One region of the Arthrobacter sp. 179 genome, then DNA from elsewhere that is predicted to be linked to it. Evidence: riboswitches for the same ligand, from Rfam matches in the RefSeq annotation. Region 1 holds a riboswitch; the other holds the start of a gene.
The links. A riboswitch is a leader RNA that binds a small molecule or an ion and turns the genes downstream of it on or off. The one in region 1 is predicted to bind S-adenosylmethionine.

Region 2: it holds a riboswitch for S-adenosylmethionine, as region 1 does, so the genes downstream of both, ACT3UE_RS02530 (bifunctional o-acetylhomoserine/o-acetylserine sulfhydrylase) here and ACT3UE_RS08390 (acyl-CoA dehydrogenase family protein) in region 1, are expected to answer to the same signal.

What each region holds. Positions count from the first base shown of each region.
Region 1 is NZ_JBQSYU010000010.1:100,791-108,629, reverse strand. It holds gene ACT3UE_RS08410 (alanine/glycine:cation symporter family protein) at 1-1,309, shown strand, start outside; gene acs (acetate--CoA ligase) at 1,310-3,310, opposite strand; gene ACT3UE_RS08400 (sodium:solute symporter family protein) at 3,402-5,096, opposite strand; gene ACT3UE_RS08395 (OsmC family protein) at 5,033-5,638, opposite strand; SAM riboswitch class I at 6,019-6,117, shown strand; gene ACT3UE_RS08390 (acyl-CoA dehydrogenase family protein) at 6,126-7,391, shown strand; gene ACT3UE_RS08385 (LLM class flavin-dependent oxidoreductase) at 7,388-7,839, shown strand, end outside.
Region 2 is NZ_JBQSYU010000002.1:203,476-211,314, forward strand. It holds gene ACT3UE_RS02510 (CPBP family intramembrane glutamic endopeptidase) at 1-38, shown strand, start outside; gene ACT3UE_RS02515 (TetR/AcrR family transcriptional regulator) at 94-678, shown strand; gene ACT3UE_RS02520 (GDSL-type esterase/lipase family protein) at 678-1,838, shown strand; gene ACT3UE_RS02525 (VOC family protein) at 1,914-2,558, opposite strand; SAM riboswitch class IV at 2,767-2,883, shown strand; gene ACT3UE_RS02530 (bifunctional o-acetylhomoserine/o-acetylserine sulfhydrylase) at 2,951-4,312, shown strand; gene metX (homoserine O-acetyltransferase MetX) at 4,330-5,505, shown strand; gene ACT3UE_RS02540 (SGNH/GDSL hydrolase family protein) at 5,524-6,414, opposite strand; gene ACT3UE_RS02545 (alpha/beta hydrolase) at 6,558-7,175, shown strand; gene ACT3UE_RS02550 (RNA-binding S4 domain-containing protein) at 7,194-7,421, opposite strand; gene ACT3UE_RS02555 (DMT family transporter) at 7,481-7,839, shown strand, end outside.

The sequences.
Region 1 (7,839 bases):
ATCGCTGTCGGCGTTCCAGGCGTTCATCGTCTCCGCGGCAGCCCGCGTCGGGACCGGCAACGTCTCGGGCGTTGCGGGTGCCTTGTTCATCGGCGGGCCCGGTGCGGTGATGTGGATGTGGATCATGGCCCTGTTCACCAGCGCCGCGAGCTTCATCGAATCCACGCTGGCCCAGCTCTACAAGACCCGGGGCGAAGACACCTATAAGGGCGGTCCGGCCTTCTACATCCACCGCGGCCTGGGCAGCCGGGGCTTCGGCGTCTTCTTCGCCACCCTGTTCATCTTCTGCTTCGCGCTGGCCTTCACCTCGCTGCAGTCCAACACCATCGTCGACGCCGTCACCGGCGCGGTCGGCACCTTCACCGATCCGGAATCCGTGACCTGGCTACCCTGGGCCCTGGGGCTGCTGCTGGCCGGCATGACCGCCGCCATCGTCCTGGGCGGGATGCGCCGCGTCGCCTTCGTGGCGCAGAACCTGGTGCCGTTGATGGCACTGATCTACGTCAGCTTCGGCCTCGTGATCGTGCTCATGAACTTCGAAGAGCTCCCACGCGTCATCGGCCAGATCGTCGACGGGGCCTTCAACGTCAAGGCAGCCGTCGGCGGCGGCATCGGCGTCGCCATCGTCCAGGGCGTCCAGCGCGGCATGCTCTCCAACGAAGCCGGCATGGGCTCGGTCCCCAACGTCGCCGCCACCGCCTCGGTCAGCCACCCGGTCAAGCAGGGACTGACCCAGACGCTGGGCGTCTACTTCGATACGCTGCTGATCTGCTCGATCACCGCGTTCATCGTCCTCATCGCCTTCCCGGACCTCGGACAAGGCGGCGAAGGCCTGGTGATGGTGCAGGAATCCCTGGTCGGCAACCTGGGGGCGTGGGCGGCGATCGCCCTGGCGGTGATCATGTTCCTGCTGGCCTTCACCTCGGTGCTGGGCAACTTCTCCTACGGGGAAGCCAACGTCAACTTCATCACCCGGAACAAGCGGGTGCGGACCCTCTTCGCGCTCGCCGTCACCGCCGTCGTCTTCCTCGGGTCCGTGATCTCCGTTGACCTGGCCTGGTCGCTGGCCGGGGTCACGATGGTCTTCATTGCCATGATCAACCTGGTGGTGATCACCATCCTGGCACCCACCGCACTCAAGCTCCTGCGCCACTACAACGCCCAACGGGCCCAGGGCCTGGACCCGGTCTTCCTGGCCACCGACATGCCGGAAATCAAGAACATCGATTGCTGGACCGAAGAGGACGTCAGTGACCACCTGACCCAGCGCGGCTACCAGCGGAAGGTGTCGGTGTCGGACACCGAATGATCAGCCAGCGGTACAAATTCGCTGCAGGGCGGGCAGGCACTCTTCATTCTGCAGGCTCGTCGTATCGCCCAACGCGGATCCTTCGAACAGTTGGGTCAATAGCCGGCGCATGATCTTCCCGGACCGTGTCTTGGGGACATCGGGGACGAAAACGATGTCGCGCGGTTTGGCGATCGGGCCGATCTGGGTTGCCACGTGAGCGCGCAGATCGGCGGCGGCGGCCAGTTGCGAGGGCGTCGACCCGGAACTGGTGCCGCCCCCGAGGAGCGCCTTGTCGCGGGGCACGACGAACGCCGTTGCCGCATGGCCGGTCGTGGCATCGACGGAGGGGCAGACCCCCGCCTCGACGACCCCCGCATGGGAGACCAGAGCTGATTCGATCTCGATGGTCGAGAGCAGATGACCCGAGATGTTCACCGCATCATCGGTGCGCCCCAGGATCCAGATGTCGCCGTCGTCGTCGTACTTCGCGCCGTCTCCGGCAAGGAACCAGCCCTGCGCGGCGTACTTCTGCCAATAGCTGGTGAAGTAGCGTTCCGGATCGCCCCACACGGTACGCGCCATGGCCGGGCCGGTGGCGGTGAGCACGATGTTCCCTTGCACGTTCGCCGGGACCCGGGCGCCGTCCTCGTCCACGATGTCCGTGGCCACCCCGGGAAGTGCGCGGGTGCCGCAGCCGGGCTTGAAGCTTATGTCGGTGGGGCGGGGGGAGAGGACCGTGGCGCCGGTTTCGGATTGCCACCAGGTGTCGACCATCGGGATGCCTGCATTGGGCTCACCGGGAACCACGGAATCGCGGCCGACTTGGGTGCGCAGCCAACGCCAGGCCTCGGGGTTCACGGCCTCCCCGACGGTGCCGGCCATCCGGATGGAGGAGAGGTCGTGATCGGCGGGGATACCGTCCGGGAACCAGCCCATGAGCGAGCGCACCAGGGTCGGGGCCGTGTAGTAGCTGGTCACCGAATAACGTTCGATGATCTCGAAGTGCCGTCCCGGATGCGGGGCGTTGGGGACGCCTTCGTAGAGGACCTGGGTGACACCGTTGGACAGTGGTCCGTAGATCTCGTAGGTGTGGGCGGTGACCCAGGCCAGGTCGGCGGTGCACCAGTGCACGTCCAGGTCCCGCTGGCCGGGGTCCGGATGGCTGAAGAGGAACTCGTGGCTCCAGGAGGCTTGGGTGAGGTAGCCGCCGGTGGTGTGCACCAGACCCTTGGGCTTCCCGGTGGTCCCCGAGGTGTACATGATGAACAGCGGGGTTTCGGCGTCGAAGGCCTCGGCGGCGTGGGTGCGCGGCTGCTTCTCGACCACCTCGTGCCACCACAGGTCCCGGCCTTCGGTCCACGCGATCCCGCTGCCGGTGCGACGGATGACCAATACGTGTTCGATGGCGTTGTCCCCGGCCACCGCGGCGTCGGCGTGGGCCTTGACCGGCACCGCGGTTCCGCGGCGGAACTGGCCGTCGGTGGTGACCAGGAGCTTCGCCCCGGTGTCCTCGACCCGGAATCGCAGGGCCTCGGCCGAGAAGCCGCCGAAGACCAGCGAATGCACCGCACCAATCCGGGCGCAGGCCAGGGTGATGACAATGGTCTCCACCAGCACCGGCAGGTAGATGACCACGCGGTCCCCGACGCCGATGCCCAGGGAGGTCAAGGCGTGGGCCGCCTGGCTGACCATGCCGGTCAGCTCGGCGTAGGTGACACTGCGCCGGTCCCCGGGTTCGCCCTCGAAATGCAGGGCGACCTTCTCCCCCTGGCCGGAGGCGACATGCCGGTCGGCACAGTTCACCGCCGCATTGAGTTTCCCGCCCTCGAACCAGCGTAGTTCGGGGCCCCGGCGGGCCACCGGGTCCACGGCGGTAGTGCTGTGGATCGTATGCCAGGGTTCGGTCCAGTCCAGGCGTGCCGCGGCCTCGGCCCAGAAGTCCAGGCGTGCGGCTTCGGCGTTCAGGACATCGAGCTGGGCGTCGGCAGTGGGGGAGTCCATTGTCGGTACGTTGGTCATGGGTGCTCCAATCGGGTGGGCAGTATGACGCGGGGCCATGTAAGGCTTCCCCGCGGTGGGTAGCGGCCCCCGGGAGATGACCGGTGGGGTCCTAGGCGGAAACCGGGATGGTTTCTTCCGTGGTGGGCAGGTGCTGCCGGCGGGTGGTTCCTACGGTGAGATTGAAGATCGCCAGTGAGTAGAGGGTCACGGCGGTGAAGAGTCCCAGCCCCAGAAGCCCGAAATGTCCCAGCCATTCTCCGAACGTCAGCAGTGCTGCAGCGACCAACGTTCCACCCGCGGTGTAGCGGATGCCGGCCGTTCGTCGTTTTCGATCCGGGGTGGATTCCCAGGGCACGGTCACCAGCGTGACCACGACCATGACTGCAAGGTTGATGCCCATTCCAACCCACACGGGATGGATTCCTGCGAAGAACGTTGTGGCGGACCAGCCCGAGAGCTGGTTCCAGGCAATGCCGGCAAGGAACCCGGAAAGCATGGCTGCATGTACTGCCCGACGGCTGGCCAACGGCCAAAGGAAGACCGCGAGAACCGGCGCCAACGTGGCCCCGTTGCGCAAGGTCCAGGCAAGGACGTTCCACCAGGCAGCCTGCTCGGTGCGAAGGATCCCGTAAAGGATCATCAAGGCCGTCAGGGCAACCAAGGAGTACCGGGTGTAGCGAACCAGATCTTGTTCGGTGGCCTTGGGGCGTAATGCGCTGCCGACATCACGGCCCAGGGACGTGGCTCCGGAAAACTGGCATGGCCCCGCCCAGCCCATGGCGCAGGCCCAGACGCCAAGGAAGAAGAGGCCGACCAGCGGCGCCGGCAGGGTCTCGCTGATGTAATAGGGGACAGCCACGAGGCCAAGTTCCTGGTCGGGAACCGCAATGGCTGCGGAGGTCCCCACCAGGGCACCGAGGACGATGAAGGGGATCCCGAAGAGGGCTGCCGCATACAGGCCCTTCTGGCCGTCACGCGGAGAGCGGCAGGACATGGTCATTTGGAAGGCAGCCTGCGCCAGCGGCACATTGACGATGAATGTCCCAAACCAGGCGACGATGAGGGACAGCCCGGCATTTCCGGGGTCGACCATCGCCGGACGGGTGGCTGCCAATTCCTGCCAACCGCCGGGGCCGGGATTCGACAACACTACGAAGCCCGCGATGACGAGCATGACGACGAAGACCAGGCAGTTCAACGTCTGATTGAATGCCACGGACCTCATGCCGCCCGACCAGAGAAAAACCAACAGAAGCAGCGCGGTCGCAGTGACCGTCCATTGCAGCGGCAAATCGGTGAACGCCGTCAAAGCCGAGGCGAAGGCGATCGTTGTGGCCACCGACCACATGGGGAAAGTGACCGCCGTAATGACGCCCGCGATGGCTTTAGCCGCCCGACCGAACCGATCACCGATGATGCCGGTGACCGTCACGACGAGCTTCTCCCGCAGCGGTTTCACCAGCAACAAGGCGATCAGCAGAATTTGCACCGTTTCGGCCACTCCGTACCAGGCAGCGGAAATCCCGGTCCGATAGCTGAGTTCCATGATGGAAATATATGAAGAGCCCGAGAAGAGCCCCGTGATGCAGAAGGCGACGGTCCAAGGGCTGAAGGAACGGCCGCCATCGAAGAAGCCCTGTCCGCCGGGACGCCCTGCGCGCACGCGGGACCAGCGGCCGCCAAAGAGCAAAAGAGCCGTATAGCCCACGGCTAAGCCGATGGTCCATGCGCCCGCCGATGTCACTGCTCCACCTTTCGGGACCGCGAGTCGAGACCGCGAGAGAGGGCATCCGCGTTGTTGCATTCCCTTTCAGGAGCGTCGACATCGATCAACTCCGCGAAATGCCAGCGGAGATCCACGACAACGCCGGCGGCGCGGATCAGGGTCAGCGCCGGACAACGTGATTCCACGGACGTCGTCAGCTGGTCCAACCGGCTGGCATCTTGTTCTCCGGTCTGGACGTGGACGGCGATCCGGCAGGAATGAAAAAAGGGCTGGACATCGGCGGTACCGGCGAATCCGCGCGTGTCCTGGGTAGCCAGGCAATAGGTCTCGATGGCTTCGAGACCGATCTGCAGTTCCTCGGCGATCTGTTCGACCACCACGCCCAGGCATGCGTTGACTGCGCCGACCATGTATTCCATGGGAGTGGGGGCGGTATCGGTCCCGCCAACGGGTTCGGGCTCGTCCACTTCGAAGCCGAAGGCCCGGATCCGGATCTTCGTCCGCATGGATCCCTGCCACGTCCCTTGGGAACGAATGCGTTTGTCGTGGGCTTTCGGGGAGACGGAGCCCCCGAGGCGGGTCTGCTGTGCGTCGGTCGTACGGGTCGGGGCAATGCTCATGAACTCAGCTCCATCGTTCCTGGCGGAAGCACCTTCGCCGGTGACGGGTTCCGCGGGGTGGCGGGGCCTTGTTCGGCGTGGTTGCTGCGGCGTCACGGAGCCAGATCTCTCGGCCGCTCGGGATGGGTACCTTTCCACTAAAGGCCACCGGCACCAGAAGAAGCAACTTCACACGACGCGTTGCGAAATATTTCATTGATGTTTCCTGCGAGGTGCCCGGATTGAACTTTCGTGTCCAGAACCCGTGCAAATAACGGAAATATTCGATGTTGCTTGGATTGCCTGGGGCTCGGAACCTGGGCTGAAACACCCCGGAAAAGTGGTTTCCGTTGACTCCAACGGTGGCGCTGAGGGCCCATGATGTGGCCCAATGGAGACAACAACCATCCAGAGCGGCCGAGAGATCTGGCTCCGTGACGCCGCAGCAACCCCTTCCCGATCCGTCGGGAGGAAGGTGCTCACGCCGGAACCGATGGAGTGATGTTCTGTGGCTGCCCTGCCGATCGACGAAGTGACCCCGCGACACCTGATCAAACTGACCCCCGGCGTGCCCGCCGACGGACACTACGACGAACTCGCGGCGGTCTTCAGACCCGTGTTCGCCAGCATCGCCGATGGCGCCGCCGACCGAGATGCCCGGCGGATCCTGCCCTTCGAACAGGTCGGCTGGCTCAACCAGGCCCGCTTCGGTGCCCTGCGGGTCCCCCGGGAGGTCGGCGGCTTCGGCGCCTCGCTGGTTGATTCCTTCCGCTTGCTCATCGAGCTGGGGGAGGCCGACTCGCAGATCGCCCAATTGCTGCGGGCCCATATCGGCTTCGTCGAATCGGTGCTGCTGCTCCACGACGAGGCGGTCAAGGCGCGCTGGTTCGCCCGCTTCGTCGCCGGGCAGATCGTCGGCAACGCCTACACCGAGCGCGGCGGCAACGACCTGGGCCACCTGAACACCGCCGTCGAACAGTCCGAGGCCGGCTGGCTGCTCACGGGGCAGAAGTACTACTGCACCGGGACGCTCTTCGCCGACTGGGTGGCGGTCACCGCCATGGCGCCGGCGGTTGAAGGGCGCCACGTCGCGGTGGTGTCCACCCAGCATTCGGGGGTGGTCATCCACGACGATTGGGACGGGTTCGGCCAACAACTCACCGGCACCGGGACCACCGGATTCACCCGGGTTCCCGTGGATACGCTCCTGGACCCCGAGGTGCTGGACGTCCACCCGGAATCGGCCATCTTCCAGTTGGTGCTGCTCGCCGTCCAGGCCGGTATCGCCCGGGCGGTCCTCGCCGACGCCCGCGCCCACACCCAACTGCGTGAACGAGCCTTCACCACCGGAACCGGCGTCCCCTCCCGGCATGAACCCCAGGTCCTGCAGGTCATCGGAGAGATCTCGGCGACCGCCTGTGCCGTGGACGCGATCCTGTTGGCCGCCATCGCCGAACTCGAATCGGTGATCGGCCAACCGGGGCTGAGCCCCGCGGAGCAGTACGCGGTCAGCGAGCTGGCCGCCAACCGGGCCCAGACGAGCATCCAACCACTCGTGCTCGAGGCGACCAGCAAGCTCTTCGACGGCCTCGGCGCCTCGGCGACCTCCACCGCCTGCAACCTGGACCGCCACTGGCGCAACGCGCGCACCATAGCCACCCACAACCCCGCCATGTACAAGTCCCGCATCGTCGGCGACTACGAGGTCAACGCCGCGACGCCGCGCAAACTCGGCGCCGTCGGCGACCTCAAGACCCCTGAAGGAGAAAAATGAGCACCACACCAGCACGCCGCCGGATCCGCCTGAACGCCTTCGACATGAACTGCGTGGTCCACCAATCGCCGGGGCTGTGGCGTCATCCGCAGGACCAGGCGTGGCGCTATAAGGAACTGGGCTACTGGACCGAGCTGGCCAAGACGCTGGAGAAGGGGCTGTTCGACGGGATCTTCATCGCGGACGTCTTGGGCACCTACGACGTCTACGGATCCACCAACTCCACCCCGCTCTCCGCCGGCGCCCAGGTCCCGGTCAACGACCCGTTCCTGCTGGTCTCCGCGATGGCTTCCGTCACCGAGAACCTGGGCTTCGGGGTCACCGCCGGAACCGCCTACGAACACCCCTACCCGTTCGCCCGCCGACTGGCGACCCTGGACCACCTGACCAACGGCCGCCTCGGCTGGAACGTGGTGACCGGATACCTGCCCTCGGCAGCCAGGAACAT
Region 2 (7,839 bases), on a different contig from region 1:
ATTCGCTCATCGGTTCGGCGATCGGGTTGGGAACCTAGCCACCCCTGGACCTACAGCTTGTAGGCAAACGCCTACAGGGTGTAGGTTCAATGCATGAAACGTGCACCCCTTCACCAGGCAGCAGTGGTCCAGGCAGCCGCCGAACTGGCTGACCGGGATGGCTTCGAGGCCATCACGGTCTCGGCGTTGGCCCGGGAGGTGGGCGTCCGCCCGGCCAGCCTCTACTCGCATGTCAAGGATCTGGCAGCCCTGCTGGACGGGGTGCACGAACTCGTCCTCGGCGAGGTGGCCGAGGCGGTGGCCGCGGGGATCGCTGGGCGCTCCGGATACGAGGCGCTCGTGGGTCTGGGTGAAGCCCAGCGCGACTTCGCCGGGCAGCACCCCGGCCGGTGGGCCGTCCTGGCACGGCCCGCCACGCCGAAGACCGCACGCTCCGCGGGGGCCATCCGCCTCGTTGACCTCACCTTCTCGGTGCTCCGCGGCTACCGCCTGCCGGAGACCGAACTGGTGCACGCGACCCGATTCATGGGCGCCACGGTCAACGGGTTCCTGGCCCTGGAACGGGCCTCCTCCTTCGAGCACCGCGACGAGCAGACCCGGACGTCTTGGCATCGCGCCCTGGAAGCCCTCGACCGCGCCCTGGCTAGCTGGCCCACCACCACAGAGCAGGAGCACTGATGATCACGACCGACCTCACCACAGACCTCGTCCGGGGCGCCGCCGAACTCGAGCAGACCCCCGACGGGATGCGGATCCACCGGCTGCCGGCCTGGGTGCGCCGGCAATACCCTGAACAGACCCTCATGGACCGTGAATCCCAGCCCGCGGGCGTCCGCATTGTCGTGAGGACGACTGCGACCCGGATCAAGCTCGTCTCCCATTCGACGCACACCGCGTTCCGGGGGAGCGAAAGGCCCCGTGGCCGCATCGACGTCTTCGTCGACGGCAGCCTCCAGCTCGGCGACGAACTCACCGGCGGGGACGCCGTGGAAATCGACATGGCCGCCGGCTCGATGCACCACGTGGCCGGGCCCCACCACACAACCGTCGTGGAGGGCCTCGCGCCAACGGAGAAGACGCTCGAATTCCACCTCCCCCACAATGAATCCCTGGAGTTGATCAGCCTCTGCTCCGACAAGCCGCTCCACCCCGCGCCCCGGACCCGTCCGCTGTGGGTCCACCACGGCAGCTCCATCAGCCAGGGATCGAACGCGGCATCCCCCAGCGGGATCTGGCCCGCCGTGGCAGCCCGCCGGGGCGGGGTCGAACTGCACAACCTCGGCTTCGGGGGCAGCTGCTTCGTGGACCCCTTCATGGCGCGGGTGATCCGCGATGCGCCAGCGGACGTCATCAGCGTCAAACTCGGCATCAACATCGTGAACCTGGATGCCATGCGCGTGCGGACCCTGGTCCCGGCCATCCACGGATTCCTTGACACCATCCGCGAGGGGCATCCCACCACGCCGCTGGTGTTGATCTCCCCGATCTTCTGCCCGATTCACGAAAGCACGTCGGGCCCCGGCACGATCGTCCCGGAGAGCCTGGGGACCAGCCAGGTCAAGTTCAGCGCGACGGGGACCCCAGGGGATGAATCGGCGGGACGGCTGACCTTGGAGGTCATCCGCCGCGAGATGCGCTCCCTGGTCGAAGACCGGGCGGACGATGCGAACCTGTACTTCCTGGACGGACTCGAGCTGTATGGGGCCCCGGACGAGGCCGAGCTGCCGCTGCCGGACAACCTGCATCCGGATTCCGCAACGCATCAGCTGATCGGCGATCGCTTCGCCGATCGGGTCTTCGCCGCCGACGGACCCTTCGCGGCGGTGCCGCGGCACTGATCCGGGACGGCACAGAGCGAAAACGACGGCGGCCCGCGGGCCGCCGTCGTTCGGTGTTCCACCTCCGTGAGCGGATCAGAGGGTGATGGTCCCCGAGGGGGTCTCGAAGGTCACCGTCATGATTCCCGGGGTGCCATTGGGGGCCTCCCACTGGACTTCGACATCGCCCAACGGCGACTCCGAGGGGGTGCCCAGCCATTCGCGGACCCGTTCGACCGAACCGGCGATCGCGATCCCGGAGATATGCCCCTGCGGATCCAATGCCCGGGAGGGGTGCAGGTCCTCGGTGCCGGTATCCCAGCGCAGCATGTAGGGCACCTGCGGGTCGGCGATCAGGCCCTTGATGCCGATCTGCTGCCACGTCAGTTCTTGGCCGTCGGGGAACTTGCGGTTGCCCGGGACCGATGACCGGCCCAGACGTTCCTCGAACGGGGCCAGGTCGTCAACGGCGACGCACCAACCCATCCATCCGCCACCCATCTCCGATCGGGCCCGGACGGCCTGGCCGAACGGCGCCTTGTCCGAGGACGGGTGGTCCAGGACCTCCACGACCTCCAGGTACTGGGTGTTCTTCAACGGGAAAATGACGTTCCTGGTCCCGAAGCGGGGATGAATGCCTCCCTTGACGGACTCGATCCCCAGAGTCTTGCCGACACGGGCGGCCGTCGCGGCCAACCCGTCTGGTCCACATGCGTACGAAACGTGATCCAACCTCATCATGGCTTCATGATCGCACTTTGTGAGGTGCGTCTCGACTTAGGGTGCCCTAAATCACCATGGTTCGTATTTTCCTCGACCCGTTTCCCGGGCCTCCATCGCGGCCGTCAGGAGGGGGACCGGACGGGGGAGGGGGAGGAATGTTGCGCCCTGCGGTCATATTGACGCCGCGTTGTTGCGGCGGCCGCCCCGATCCACAACACTGGAGGCAGGTCATGAGTGCCAGCGCGAAACCCCGGTTTGCTGGCCGGCAACCCTCCACTCGCGGTGGGGTGCCCCGGGTGAAGACCTGGTTCGCCTCCACAAGGAGAACGGACAAGCGCGGGTCACCTCCCGGCGTTCCCTTCCGGGACCGCCGTGGAACAGGGGCCCCTGAGTCGTAGAAGGGGACAGAAATGTCTGCATCATGGTCTTTTGAAACCCGCCAGGTCCACGCCGGACAGGCACCGGATCCCACCACCGGGGCCCGGGCGCCGCCGATCTACCAGACGACGTCGTATGTCTTCCCCAGCGCCGAGAGTGCCGCAGCACGCTTCGCGCTGAAGGAACTCGAGCCGATCTACACCCGCATCGGCAACCCGACGCAGGAAGCCGTCGAAACCCGGATCGCCGACCTCGAAGGCGGGGTCGGGGCCCTGCTGCTGGCCTCGGGCCAGGCGGCGACCACGCTTTCGATCCTCAACCTCGCGGGAGCCGGGGACCATATCGTGGCCAGCCCGAGCCTCTACGGGGGAACGCAGAACCTGTTCAAGCACACGTTGAAGCGCCTCGGCATCGAGGTCACCTTCGTGGAGGATCCCGACCACCTGGATTCCTGGCGGGCCGCGGTGAAACCGAACACCAAGGCATTCTTCGGTGAGGTCATCTCCAATCCGCGCCAGGACGTCCTGGATATCGAGGGCGTCAGCACGGTGGCCCACGAAGCCGGGGTCCCGCTCATCGTGGACAACACCCTGGGCACCCCGTACCTGGTCCGCCCCATCGAATTCGGTGCCGACATCGTGGTGCACTCGGCCACGAAGTACCTGGGCGGGCACGGAACCTCCGTCGCCGGGGCCATCGTTGATTCGGGCAACTTCGACTTCGCGGCCGACCCGGAACGCTTCCCGGAATTCAATACCCCCGACGAGTCCTACAACGGGCTGGTCTTCGCCCGCGATCTGGGGGTCGACGGCGCCCTGGGGGCGAACCTGGCGTTCATCCTCAAGGCGCGCGTCCAGTTGTTGCGCGATCTGGGTTCGGCGGTCTCCCCGTTCAACGCCTTCCTGATCGCCCAGGGCCTGGAAACCCTGAGCCTGCGCATGGAACGCCATGTGGCCAACGCGCAGAAGGTCGCCGAATGGCTCGAGGCCCACGCCCAGGTCGACTCCGTCGCCTTCGCCGGCCTGCCCTCCAGCCCCTGGTACGAACTCGGCCGCAAATACGCCCCGCGGGGCGTCGGCGCGGTCCTGGCCTTCGAGATCTCCGGCGGCGAACCGGCCGGCCGGGCCTTCGTCGACGGCCTCGAACTGCACTCCAACGTCGCCAACATCGGCGATGTGCGCTCGCTGGTGATCCACCCGGCCTCCACCACGCACTCCCAGCTCTCCGACGCCGAACGCGCCGCGGCCGGGGTGGGAGCCGGACTGGTGCGCCTGTCGGTGGGCATCGAGCACATCGACGACATCATCGCCGACCTCGAGGTCGGTTTCGCCGCCGCGGCCGCCGCCGGGGACGAAGCCGCAGAGGCCGCCCCGGAAGTCCAGGCCGTCCGGTGAGCCAGGGCGTCGGCGACGTGAGGGAACGACGTCAGGCCCCCGGGGCGCCGTTGATCCGTGACGGCATCCTCAAATGCGTGCCCATCGGCGGCTACCGCTTCGAGACCGGCGGCTGGCTGCCCGAGGTGATGATCGGCTACGAGACCTGGGGGACCCTGGACGCCCGGGCCTCCAATGCGGTGCTGTTGCTGCACGCCCTGACGGGGGATACCCATGTCTCCCGGGGGCACAGCCAGGAAGAAGGCTGGTGGGAAGGACTCGTGGGTCCGGGAAAGACGATCGATACCGACAGGTTCTTCGTCGTGGCCCCGAACATGGTCGGCGGCTGCTATGGCTCCAGCGGGCCCTCCAGCCTCGACCCCGACGGGCAGGCCTGGGGCTCCCGGTTCCCGTTCACCACGGTGCGGGATTCGGTGCGCACCGAGGCCCGGTTGGCCGACTACCTGGGCATTTCACGCTGGCACTCCGTCCTGGGCGGTTCCCTCGGTGGAGCGCGAGCGTTGGAATGGGCGGTGGAATACCCCGAACGCGTGGCCCGGTGCGCCGTCATTGCGGCCACCGCGGTCGCCTCCGCCGAACAGATCGCCTTCGGGCAGATCCAGACGCAGGCCATCCGGCTGGATCCGGACTTCTCCGGTGGCGACTTCTACGGAGCGGCGCCCTCGGCCGGCGCCCTCGACGCCGTCGGCACCGTGGCCCGGGGCAGTGGCACCGGCCCCCTCGCGGGGCTGGGGATCGCCCGCCGGCTGGCCCACATCACCTACCGTTCCGAGCCGGAACTGGAGATCCGTTTCGGGCACGAGGGCCAGGCCGAGGAGGACCCCTTCGGCAGCCCCGGCTTCGACCGGGGCCGGTACCAGGTCGAAAGCTATCTGGACCACCAGGCCGGCAAGCTGGTGACCCGCTTCGACGCGAACTCCTACATCGTGCTCACCGAGGCACTGGTGGGGCATGACGTCGGACGGGGACGGGGCGGGGTCGAGGCCGCCCTGGCCCGGACCGGCGGGGTGGAATTCCTCATCGCCGCCGTCGACAGCGACCGGCTCTACGGCCCGCAGCAGTCCGAGCGCCTGGCCGCTGCCCTGCCGGAGACACCGCAGGTCCAGTACATCCATTCACCGATCGGCCACGATGGCTTCCTGACCGACATCGAACAGTTGAACCAGGTCCTTCGTTCGGGGTTCTACGCCTGAGGGCCCCGCCCCGGGAACCTAGTCCGCGTCGTTGCGCGGATCCCCGGCACCCACGCTGTGGGGGGTCCCGCCCGGGGAAAAGGGCATGGCCTGCGGGCGTTTGGCCGTGATTCCGTCACCGCTGGACTGGTGCCGAAGCCGCCGCAGCACCCAGGGCGCCAGATGCGTGCGCGCCCAGACCAGGTCCTCACGCCGGGCCACCCTCCAGGGCTTGGGCTCCGAGGGGCTCGGCTCCAAGGCCGTGAGCTCGTGTTCGACGTTGAGGGCATCCAGGGCCATCATCGCAATGGTGTGGTGGCCCAGCGGTGAGAAGTGCAGCCGGTCCGGGGCCCACATCCGGGGTTCGTGGAGCTGGCGCATCGCCCACATATCGGCGACGACCGCGTCATGGCGGGCGCCGATGGCCCGCAAGTTCTCGTTGTAGATGGCCACCCGGCCGCGCATCGAGCCCAGGACCGGGGTTTCACCGATATCGGGGCCGTTGAACAGCAGGACCGTGGCCCCGGTGGCCGAGAGCTCGCCGATGAACCGGTCCATGGTCACCGCCAGGGCATCGGGATCCCCACCGGGGCGCAGCACGTCGTTGCCCCCGGCGCAAATGGTGATCAGGCCCGGGCGGAGTTCCAGGGCGGGTTCCAGCTGCTCCTCATGGATCTGGTCCAGCAGCCGGCCGCGGATCGCCAGGTTGGCATAGGCGAAGTCCTCCGCCTGCCGGCTGAGCTGCTCGGCGACACGGTCGGCCCAGCCACGGTGTCCGCCGGGGCTCTGCGGATCCGGATCCCCGATGCCCTCGGTGAAGGAGTCGCCGAGGGAGACCATGCGGCGCCAGGGGTGGCGGATCGCGTCGCCGGGGGACGTGGACGAGGGGTCGGACTGGTCCGGTGCGGAGGAAGCATCATTGTTACTCACGGGTACATCATTTCACCGGGCGCCCGGGTTTACCACCCCGGGACACGACCGGCAGGCACGCCGGAAGCGATGCCGCGTCCTGTGGCCGGGCGCGCCGGCGTGATTCAATGGCCGCATGACTGAGACTTTGCCCCAGCCCGTCGTTGCCTGGTCCCGCCCCGAATCCGAGCGGGAGGGCACCCCCCCTGCTGGTCCTGTTCCATGGCTACCTTTCCCATGAGAAGGACCTGATCGGCCTGGCCCCGATGCTGCCGGAGGAATTCACCCTGGCCTCGGTGCGTGCCCCCTACGCCATGGGCCCGGGCTACACCTGGTTCCCGCTGATGGAGGACCTGGACTACTCGCTGGAGAAGGTCGTGGAGTCGGTGCAGCAGGTGTGGGCCTGGCTGGAGGAGGTGAAGGAACAGCACGCATCGGTGACGCTCCTGGGCTTCTCCATGGGGATGGCCGTGGCGACCTCGGTCCTGCGCCACCGACCGGAGGAGATCGACGCCGTCGTCGGACTGTCGGGATTCGCGATCCAGGCCGCCGGACACGAATTCTTCAACGACCAGGCCACGAAGGCGGCCCGGACGCCGATGTTCTGGGGACGCGGACAAGCCGACCCGGTGATCACCGAGGAGAAGATCGATTTCACCCTGGACTGGGCCGGGGAACACACCGACCTGACCAAGATGCTCTATGCCGGAATGGGCCACAGCGTATCGGAACCGGAAATGAAGCATGTGGGCGAGTTCCTGCGCCACCACGTGCTGGACTAGGACCCGGCGGAGTCGCGCCTACTCGGAGGTGACGATCACCGACTCGTCGGCCAGGGCGATCACATCGTCGATCTTCAACTGCCGGCCCCGGCGGGTCTCGATCTCACCGTTGACCTGAACCATCCCGTTTTCGATGAGCTCCTTGGCATGGAAACCGTCCTCGGCCAGGCTCGCCAGCTTCAGTAGCTGCCCCAAACGGATCGAATCGTCGCGGATGCTGATGGGCCGGGGCTGTTCTGCTGTCATGAGACCATCTTGCGTCACGAGCAGGTCCGGCCGCCACCGCGGCGATAGCATGTCCAACGATGACCCCAGTGATTGCTCCGCGGGCGAAGGCCCGGCACCTTCCGTTATGGGCCGGTCTGGTCCTGGCCATCATCGGGGGACTGATGATGCCCATCCAGGGCCGGATCAACGGCGGGCTCGCTGAACGGATGGGGGACCCGAACGCCGCGGCGGCCATCAGCTTCGCCGGCGGGACCGTGGTCATGATGCTGGCCTCGGTCCTGCTGCCGCGGGGGCGGGCCGGACTGGTGGCCATGCGCCGGGCCGTGGCCGGACGAGAATTCCCACGCTGGTACCTGCTGGCGGGGATCAGCGGCGGCTACATCGTCTTCGGACAGAGCCACGCGGTGCCCCTGATCGGCGTCGCACTGTTCACCGT